2 regions of the Colwellia sp. Bg11-12 genome follow, and region 1 is predicted to be linked to the other one. Evidence: predicted binding sites of a transcription regulator. Region 1 holds the regulator's gene; the other holds the start of a gene.

Region 1 (5,112 bases):
AAAATTTATTTAACAAAGATTACGACGTATTCGATCCTAGAGTTTTCAATGGTGAAGTGCCCGGAAAAGGCAGAGAAGTGTCAGTGAGCTATTATTATCAGTTTTAATCTCACTGATAAGCATTAACGCTCATCTACAAAGTTACTTTATAGATGAGCGAAATTCATTAAAAAATTATTCCGCGATGTATTCAACAACCTCAAGACCAAAACCTGATAACGAATGATACTTAGTTTGAGAGCTTAATAGGCGCATTTTACTAACACCAAGGTTTGAAAGGATTTGTGACCCAACACCTACATTACGAGAGCCAACATGACGTTTAACTTCATTAACCACTTCGCCAGCATCAATTTTTGCATATTTTTCCACTTGAGAAATAAGTTCGGCCGTAGATTCATGCTTACCCAGTAAAACCAACACACCCCCCTCTTTAGCAATTTTCTCTAATGCATTCGCCATTGGCCATTGCGCAACACTTTCACGCTGACTAAATAATAAATCTCGGAAGGTGTTCTCTAAATGTACACGCACTAAGGTTGGCTCTTCAGCTTTAATCTCGCCTTTAGTTAAGGCAAAGTGTGCTTGGCCATCAATAGTGTCTTTAAATACAGTTAAATCGAATTCACCGAACGCTGTAGGCAGTTTACATTTTGAAATACGTTCAATAGTTGTTTCATTTGCATTTCTATATTCAATTAAGTCGGCAATGGTCCCCATTTTCAAATCATGCTTTTCAGCGATAATCTCTAAATCAGGGCGACGCGCCATGGTGCCATCTTCATTTAATATTTCAACAATAACAGCGGCAGGCTCTAAACCCGCTAAACGTGCTAAATCGGTACCTGCCTCGGTATGACCTGCACGATTTAATACGCCACCGTCTTTAGCAATTAAAGGAAAAATATGACCTGGCTGAACAATGTTTAAATGGTTAGCGTCTTTGGCAACTGCGGCTAAAACAGTGGTTGCACGATCGCCAGCAGAAATACCGGTAGTTACCCCATGGGCAGCTTCAATTGACACAGTAAAGTTAGTACTAAATTGAGCATCATTTTTTTCAACCATTAGTGGCAACTTTAACTGTTGGCACTTTTCAACGGTCATTGGCATACAAATTAAACCACGGCCATGAGTCGCCATAAAATTAATCGCTTCGGGTGTTACTTTCTCCGCGGCCATAATGAAGTCACCTTCATTTTCTCTGTCTTCGTCATCCATCAAAATGACCATTTTACCTTGAGCAATATCGTCAATAATTTCTTGTGGGGTATTTAAATTCATGATCATCTCTTTTATTTAACTTTTTGGTTAACTTAATTCTGAATAATTCTTGAAGAATACCACAGTGCGTCTTAGTATAAATACGCAGTGTGATAGATTATTTCATAAAACCGCTACGTGCTAATAAATCATGCGTCACGCCGCCACTATAATTATCACCGGTGCTAGCGTCTTTTTTTGTTAAGAGCCTTTCGATATAACGCGCAATTAAGTCAACTTCTAGGTTTACTTTAGTGCCAACTTTATAATGAGCAATGATAGTTTGCGCTGTAGTGTGCGGTACAATCGTTAAACGAAATTTATTATCGGTAACGCTATTCACTGTCAAGCTTGTACCATCGATGGTGATAGAGCCTTTTTCAGCAATGTAAGGTGCTAAATCACTTGGCATTTCAAGCCAATATTCAATACTATTGCCATTATGTTCAATCGAGCTAATAGCAACAACAGCATCAACATGGCCAGACACCATATGTCCGCCAAAACGTGTCGTAGGTAACATGGCTTTTTCTAAGTTAACTGATTGCCCTGTTTGATAATCGACAAAACCGGTACGGGTTAATGTTTCATTAGACACATCGACACTGTAAGTTGACGAGTCAAACGCGACGACCGTTAAGCAAATGCCATTAGTGGCTATTGAGTCACCCAGTTTAACATCGCTCATGTCTAATAATCCGGTTGAAATAACAAGTCTTGCGCCTTGCCCTGTAATATTTATAGCTTGAATGGTTCCAACGGCTTCAATGATTCCTGTGAACATAATTACTCTTTTCGTGATTTGTAGGTCGAGTTAATCTCAACATAATACTAAAATTTTAAGGTAAAAGTTTAGCAATAATACGGATATCTTTGCCGATCATACGTATATCACTTATATTTAGTTCTTTTGCTTGGCTCAAGTTTTCAATACTCTTCATATTTACCAAACTTTTACTGTCAGCGCCCATCAATTTTGGTGCTTGGTATAAAATCAATTCATCAACTAAATCTTGTTCAATAAATGCGCCAGCTAAACGAGCACCTGATTCAATGAGCACATCATTTAAGTTTAGTTGCGCTAAATATTTCAATAAAGCGTGCAAATCAATGTACTGTTCACCTGTTGATGTTGGTGCAAAAGGTAAAGGCACTTGCTTTACGAAGTGAGGCCATTGATGAATGTTTTCAATGGTGTTTCTAATTAATATTATGGGGCTATTTTCATTAAAAAACGCTAAATGAGGTGTTAAGCGATTTTTAGTATCGATAACAACCCGAATAGGCTGTCTAACTATTTCTTTTTTATAACTATTCTTTAATTCACCCAATTCAGACCAACGAACGGTCATTTTAGCATTATCGATTAATATGCTGTCAGCGCCACTAATAATGGCACAACTTTGTGCGCGTAAACGCTGAACGTCTTGTCGAGCTTGTGGAGAAGTTATCCATTTACTTTCTCCATTTTTCATGGCGGTTTTTCCATCTAGGCTTGCGGCTAATTTGCAACGAACATACGGTAAACCGCTCGTCATTTGTTTTATAAAACCGATATTTAATGCTTCAGCCGCAGCGGTTAGTAAACCATGTTGCGTAGAAATACCTGCTTGCTCTAGCATTTTCAAGCCATTACCCGCAACTTTAGGGTTTGGGTCAACCATTGCCGCTACAACGTGTTTGACACCCGCTTTGATTAGCCCTTCAGCACATGGTGGCGTTCGACCATAGTGGCTACAAGGCTCAAGGGTTACATAAGCGGTTGCGCCTTTTGCCTTTTCGCCTGCCATTGTTAGCGCATTAACTTCGGCATGACCTTCACCCGCTTTTTGATGATAACCTTCACCAACAACTTTCCCTTTATTAACTAAGACACAACCCACTCGCGGATTAGGAGAGGTGGTAAAGTGCCCTTCCTTGGCAAGCATGATGGCACGTTGCATAAAGTGATAATCGTCACTAGAAAATTGGTTCATATTACTTTTCATCACCTAAACGGGCAATTTCTTCACTGAAGTCACGAATATCTTCAAAAGACCGATAAACCGACGCAAAACGAACGTAAGCGACTTTATCTAAATCTTTTAATTGTTCCATGATGATATTGCCAAGTAGGCCACTCGATACTTCTCTTTCACCAGTAGCACGCAGCTTTGATTTCACTTTATTAATTGAGAGTTCGACTTGTTCGACACTAACGGGGCGCTTCTCTAGAGCTCTCACTAAGCCATTTCGCATTTTGTCTTCATTGAAAGGTTCACGTGACCCGCCATTTTTGATAATACGCGGCATGACTAATTCAGCGGTTTCAAAAGTAGTATAGCGCTCATGACAAGCGAGACATTCGCGGCGACGGCGAACTTGATGACCATCAGAGACCAAACGAGAATCAATAACTTTGGTGTCTACCGCTCGGCAAAAAGGACAATACATGGGAAGCTCCAATAAAATTATTTATACCTATTTCAATAAGTTTTTCAGTGTAAAAACTTATTGATTGGGTTTTATCAGCAAATAGCTCTGTTTATACGTTAGAAACAATAATGGCCGCTAATGCGGCCATTTTAATCTAATTAAGCTGTTGTTACATCAACTTATTTATCTTGAGTTTTTATGCTCAACATAAACTTAACTTATGCGTAAACAGGGAAGCGTGCACAAAGTTCTTTAACACTTGCTTGTACTTTACTGATCGTATCTTCATTGTTAATGTCGTCTAAGATATCACAAATCCAACCTGTCAATGCTTTGGTTTCAACGATACCAAAACCACGACGTGTAATCGCAGGAGTACCTAAACGCAAACCAGACGTTACAAACGGAGAACGAGGGTCGTTTGGTACTGAGTTTTTATTAACAGTAATATGTGCACGGCCTAATGCAGCATCGGCATCTTTACCCGTAATATCTTTATCGATTAAATCAAGTAATAACAAGTGATTTTCAGTACCGTTAGAAACAACTTTATAACCACGTTCTTGAAGAACAGCAACCATCGCTTTAGCGTTATCTAAAACATTTTGTTGGTATACTTTAAATTCAGGCTCTAATGCTTCTTTAAATGCTACAGCTTTAGCCGCAATAATGTGCATTAATGGGCCACCTTGGCCACCTGGGAAGACAGCAGAATTCAATTTTTTATAAATAGCTTCGTCGTCACAACCTGAAATAATTAAACCACCACGAGGGCCGGCTAATGTTTTATGCGTTGTTGTTGTAACAACATGAGCATGTGGAACTGGATTTGGATATAGACCTGCTGCAATTAAACCAGCAACGTGAGCCATATCTACGAAAAAGTAAGCGCCAACGCCATCAGCGATTTTACGCATACGCGCCCAATCAACAACACCAGAGAATGCAGAAAAACCACCAATGATCATTTCTGGCTTATGTTCTTGTGCTAAGCGTTCCATTTCTTCGTAATCGATATCGCCTGTTTCAGGGTGAAGACCATATTGAAAAGCTTCGTAAGACTTACCTGAAAAGCTCACATGTGAACCGTGTGTTAAATGACCACCATGCGCTAAGCTCATGCCCAATACTTTACCACCGGGTGTTACTAAGGCTTGAAATACAGCTGCATTAGCTTGAGAGCCAGCATGTGGTTGTACATTAGCGTAAGTTGCACCAAATAATTCTTTTGCACGGTCAATGGCTAACTGTTCAGCAATATCTACAAATTCACAGCCGCCGTAATAACGCTTGCCAGGGTAACCTTCAGCATACTTATTGGTTAATTGAGAACCTTGTGCTTCAAGCACACGAGGACTACAGTAATTTTCTGAAGCAATAAGTTCAATGTGCTCTTCTTGACGAACTTTCTCATTGCTCATCGCTTGATAAAGT
Region 2 (5,112 bases), on a different contig from region 1:
GAAAACAGATTCCGTAAAATATGTGTATACGAGCGCGAATGAATCGTCTCACTGAACGCCCATGTTTCTATCCAAGTTTCTACTTCGGGTAAAGAAACAAGAGGTAAAAAAACAGCGTTTACTGAGCGAGCAGCCATAGAATCAAGCAATGTTTGATATTTTAGGTTTGAAATAAAGATATGCTTTTCTGATGGCGTTAAACTCTGCCAATCAGAGCGGTCTTTTGAGACATCTATTTCTTCAGGACGCCAAAAAAATGATAACTGTTTTTCAATAAGCTTTTCAAAAGCAATAAAACGTTGCTGATCATATCGTGACACATTGACACTGTTCCCTAAAAACATTGGCTCGAGTAGCGCATTATTAGGGACTTGGTTAAACGTAGTGTAGGACATCTATTTCTCCTTGATAACACGCATGATGGTCGCGGCCTGCTATCGAAATTTACTTTTTAAAATGATTTTTATCACTGAACATGCCAGCAGCCCCATTGCTAAATAAGCAATGAAGCTTGCTTTTTGTGCACGTAATTATATTTTACACGCGCCGCCTTCACAGTCTTCTTCTAATCCAAGCATATCCTCAGAGGCACCATCACGTGTGTTATGGTAATACATGGTTTTAACGCCTAACTTATAAGCGGTCAAAATATCTTTTAGAATTTGCTTAACGGGCACTTTTCCACCTTCAAATCGGGCAGGGTCGTAATTAGTATTTGCAGAAATTGTTTGATCAATAAATTTCTGCATGATGCCTACTAATTGTAAATAGCCTTCATTGCTTGGAATGTTCCAAAGTAATTCATAGTTATGCTTTAATCTTTGGTACTCAGGTACCACTTGTTTTAAAACACCATCTTTACTCGCTTTGATGCTGATCAAACCACGTGGTGGTTCAATACCGTTTGTTGCATTTGAAATTTGTGAAGAGGTTTCTGATGGCATTAACGCTGAAACAGTTGAGTTTCTTACACCATGCTTTTTAATGCTCTCACGTAAGCCTTCCCAGTCAAGGTGAAGAGGTTCGCCGGTAATGTCGTCGATGGTCTTTTTATAAGTATCAATCGGTAAAATACCTTGCGATAAGCGTGTCTCATTAAACTTAGGACAAGCCCCTTTTTCTTTCGCTAATTCATTCGAAGCTTTCAACAAATTAAATTGTATCGCTTCAAAAGTACGGTGAGTCAAATTGTTTGCACTACCGTTTGAATAAAAGACGCCGTTTTTAGCTAAGTAATAAGCATAGTTTATTACGCCTATACCTAATGTTCTGCGACCTATAGTGGCATTATATGCGGCTGGCATTGGATAGTTTTGATAATCAAGTAAGCTATCGAGTGCTCGAACAGCTAAATCTGACAATCCTTCTAATTCATCTAAACTTTCTATTGCACCTAAGTTAAAGGCAGACAAAGTACAAAGTGCTATTTCGCCGTTTGGATCATTGATGTCATTCATTGGCTGTGTTGGCAGCGCGATTTCTAAACACAAGTTGCTTTGACGAATAGGCGCTTGTTTAGGATCAAAGGGGCTATGCGTATTACAGTGGTCAACATTTTGTAAATAAATTCGACCCGTGCTGGCGCGCTCTTGAGCAAACAAAGTAAATAATTCAATGGCTTTGATACATTTTTTACGAATTGAGTCATCAGCTTCATATTTTACATACAAAGCTTCAAATTTATCTTGGTCTTCAAAAAATGCATCGTAAAGGCCAGGAACATCGCTCGGACTAAAGAGAGTAATAGACTCACCTTTAATCAAACGAGTGTACATAAGCTTATTGAACTGCACTCCGTAATCTAAATGACGAACACGATTTTCTTCAACACCACGGTTATTTTTAAGGACCAGTAAGCTTTCAACTTCTAAATGCCAAAGTGGGTAGAATAATGTTGCTGCTCCACCTCGAACTCCGCCTTGTGAACAACTTTTAACAGCGGTTTGAAAATGTTTGAAAAACGGGATACAACCAGTATGAAATGCTTCACCGTTACGTATTGAACTACCTAAAGCACGAATACGGCCCGCATTAATGCCAATACCTGCTCGCTGAGAAACATATTTAACAATTGAGCTAGAAGCGGCGTTTATTGAATCTAAACTGTCACCACATTCAATTAATACACACGATGAAAATTGACGAGTAGGTGTACGTACTCCTGCCATAATCGGTGTTGGTAACGATATTTTGAAAGTTGAAATAGCGTTATAAAAACCTTCAACATATTTTAAACGCGTTTCAACAGGGTATTTAGCAAATAAACAAGCTGCGACTAAAATATATAAAAACTGGGCACTTTCATAAATTTCACCCGTGACACGGTTTTGAACAAGGTATTTACCTTCCAATTGTTTTACCGCTGCGTAGCTGAAGTCTAAATCACGTGAGTGAACAAGGAATCGTTCCATCTGTTCAAATTCTTCTTCACTATAATCAGCTAAAAGATGCTCATCGTATTTCCCCTTTTCTACCATACTAACAACATGTGAAAATAGTTTAGGGGGTTCAAATTGGCCGTAGGCTTTCTTACGTAAGTGAAAAATAGCTAAACGTGCTGATAAATACTGATAATCAGGTGTTTCTTCTGAGATAAGGTCAGCGGCAGCTTTAATAATCGTTTCATGAATATCAGCAGTTTTAATGCCGTCGTAGAATTGAATATGAGACTTTAATTCAACCTGTGACACTGACACGTTATCAAGGCCTTCAGCAGCCCAAGTGATAACTTTATGAATTTTTTCTAAATCGATGAGTTCTTTTTTGCCATTACGCTTACTTACAAAAAGATTATTAGTCATGAAAAACCTGTAATTTATTAATTATGCTGGTCGCTTTATTTACCTAACGTTGTTAATTAGAAACACGTTAAGTGAACACTTATCATTATTATATTTCCCTAAAAGCATAAATCAGCACAAAAAATCGTCTGAACAACAAATACACTATATGTAGGGGTTTTCTAAAAACTGATCACAAGATAATGAGGTTTTGATGTTTTTGCAAGTGATAAAAAGCAGAGTTTTTAATAACTTTCTTTAGAGTAAAAGTTCAGTTAGTAACGACTAACTTAGTAGTGCTTTTTATTTTTGATATTACAAAAACGCAACGTTTATTTTAATTAATTTTTGCTGATAAAGTTTTTTTAAAATAAATTTCATCTCTGCTCACTAAATTTGTAAGCTAAAAGTTAATTTTCAATAAAAACAGTAGGTTGCTTTTTTTTGAACAAGAAGGGTACTAAATGAACGATATCGCTGCTGTTATGGTTTTTCATAATATTCCCATAACAGGTTGTATAATCTTTACACGTTAATGAATACACCAATAAAAACGTTGAGGTAAAATTGTTCACCTTTTAGCTACTTTATAATAAAGGCAAGTAGGCAGGGCGATATTCTCGTTTAGTCAGTGTATTTATTGTTTCTTGGTTTTGTTTTGGCTGGTGAAATATTCTTTCAAAAAATTAAGGAGTAATCTGAGTTTTTTAGAGTTTGCTGTGCCAGGTGGGAATACACCATAAACATTGATATCGCTTAGGGCATAGTCATCCAGTACCGTTTCTAAGGTGCCTGCTTTTATTTTTGGCCACGCGTCGTAAGTTGGAATACGGCCTAAACCATGTCCTGCCTCAACAAAAGCAGTACGTGCTGCCGCATTATTGGTACTTATACTTCCCTTCATGGTAACACTGAACGAACGGCTGCCCTTCGTTAAGGTTAATACCCCAGACGTTAATTTGTAAATAACCCATTGATGGTCACTTAAATCTGCAGGTTTAGTGGGCCGGCCAAATTGAAGGAAGTATTCAGGAGCGCCACAAAGGCAAGTTTCTAATGTTGCAAGCTTACTGGCTTGCAAACCAGAGTCAGGTAAGGGTGCACCCCGAATGGCCAAATCGATACCTTCTTTCATAATATTAACGACTTCATCAGTTAGCATGACATCAAGGGCAATTTTAGGATAAATTTTCTTAAACTCGTTGAGTGCCGGAACAACCGTTTGTAAACCAACGTTTACTGGGCACGTTATTTTAAGGAGTCCAATGGGTTCATTTTTGAAGTTTTCAATTTGTTGGTTTGCGGCGCTGGCTTGCTCGGCAATAACGCGACAGCGTTCATAATAAGCTTGGCCTGCTTCAGTAAGATTAATAGAACGTGTAGAGCGATTAAGTAGCTTTACCTCGAGCTGTGCTTCGAGCTTTTTAAGATGATAACTCACTACTGCTCGAGATAAGCCTAAATGTTTAGCTGCAGCACTTAGACTACCTTGCTCTATGACTTGCGCAAAAACAACCATACTTTTGAGCTGTTCAAATGAAATATCCATAATATGACCTATTAATTAAAAACACATGGCTAATCGCTTACTTAATTATCATTGTATCAATAATTAATACAATGATGTCAGTTTTATCTGCATTGTTCATATTGGTTCTTAGGCATATACTAGCTGCATAGAAAATAAAAACACACTCAACTTATACTCACTTACTTATAAATGGATGAATGATAATGACTAAAAAAATATTGATGGTACTTACTTCACACGATGAACTTGGTAATACAGGCCAAAAAACAGGTTTTTGGGTTGAAGAATTTGCAGCGCCATATTACGCTTTTATCGATGCGGGTGTTGAAGTAACACTGGCGACCCCTAAAGGTGGTCAAGCACCTATTGACCCAACAAGTACACTTGAAGATTTTCAAACATCGGCTACAGACCGTTATGACGCAGACAATGAAGCGCAAGCTAAAATTGCTGCAACAGTAAAATTGTCTTCAATTAATGAAGCTGACTTTGATGCTGTTTTTTATCCGGGTGGTCATGGTCCATTATGGGATCTTACTGATAATACTGACTCAATCAATTTGATTGAGAGTTTTCTCAAAGCAGATAAAGCCGTTGCTACTGTTTGTCACGCCAGTGCAGCTTTATTGAATGTTAAAGAAGCCTCAGGTGATTTTGCCATAAAAGGTAAAGCAGTGACTGGTTTTACTAACAGCGAAGAAGAAGCCGTTCAATTAACAGAAGTTGTACCTTTCTTACTTGAAGACGAACTCATTAAGCGTGGCGGCGAATACCAAAAGGCGCAAGACTGGCATGCCTTTG

The links. The regulator NrdR, encoded in region 1, represses ribonucleotide reductase genes. The targets are predictions, from matches to a motif close to AAACACNANATNTNGTGTTT.
Region 2: a site for NrdR is predicted at 2,941-2,960, ahead of nrdA (class 1a ribonucleoside-diphosphate reductase subunit alpha). Genes of this name have one in related genera too.

The regions. Positions count from the first base shown of each region.
Region 1 is NZ_JACGUZ010000053.1:50,078-55,189, forward strand. It holds gene H4J39_RS03880 (TonB-dependent siderophore receptor) at 1-107, shown strand, start outside; gene ribBA (bifunctional 3,4-dihydroxy-2-butanone-4-phosphate synthase/GTP cyclohydrolase II) at 175-1,284, opposite strand; gene H4J39_RS03890 (riboflavin synthase) at 1,382-2,047, opposite strand; gene ribD (bifunctional diaminohydroxyphosphoribosylaminopyrimidine deaminase/5-amino-6-(5-phosphoribosylamino)uracil reductase RibD) at 2,103-3,239, opposite strand; gene nrdR (transcriptional regulator NrdR) at 3,241-3,696, opposite strand; gene glyA (serine hydroxymethyltransferase) at 3,897-5,112, opposite strand, start outside.
Region 2 is NZ_JACGUZ010000086.1:149,146-154,257, forward strand. It holds gene nrdB (class Ia ribonucleoside-diphosphate reductase subunit beta) at 1-395, opposite strand, end outside; gene nrdA (class 1a ribonucleoside-diphosphate reductase subunit alpha) at 531-2,801, opposite strand; gene H4J39_RS18690 (LysR family transcriptional regulator) at 3,418-4,329, opposite strand; gene H4J39_RS18695 (type 1 glutamine amidotransferase domain-containing protein) at 4,515-5,112, shown strand, end outside.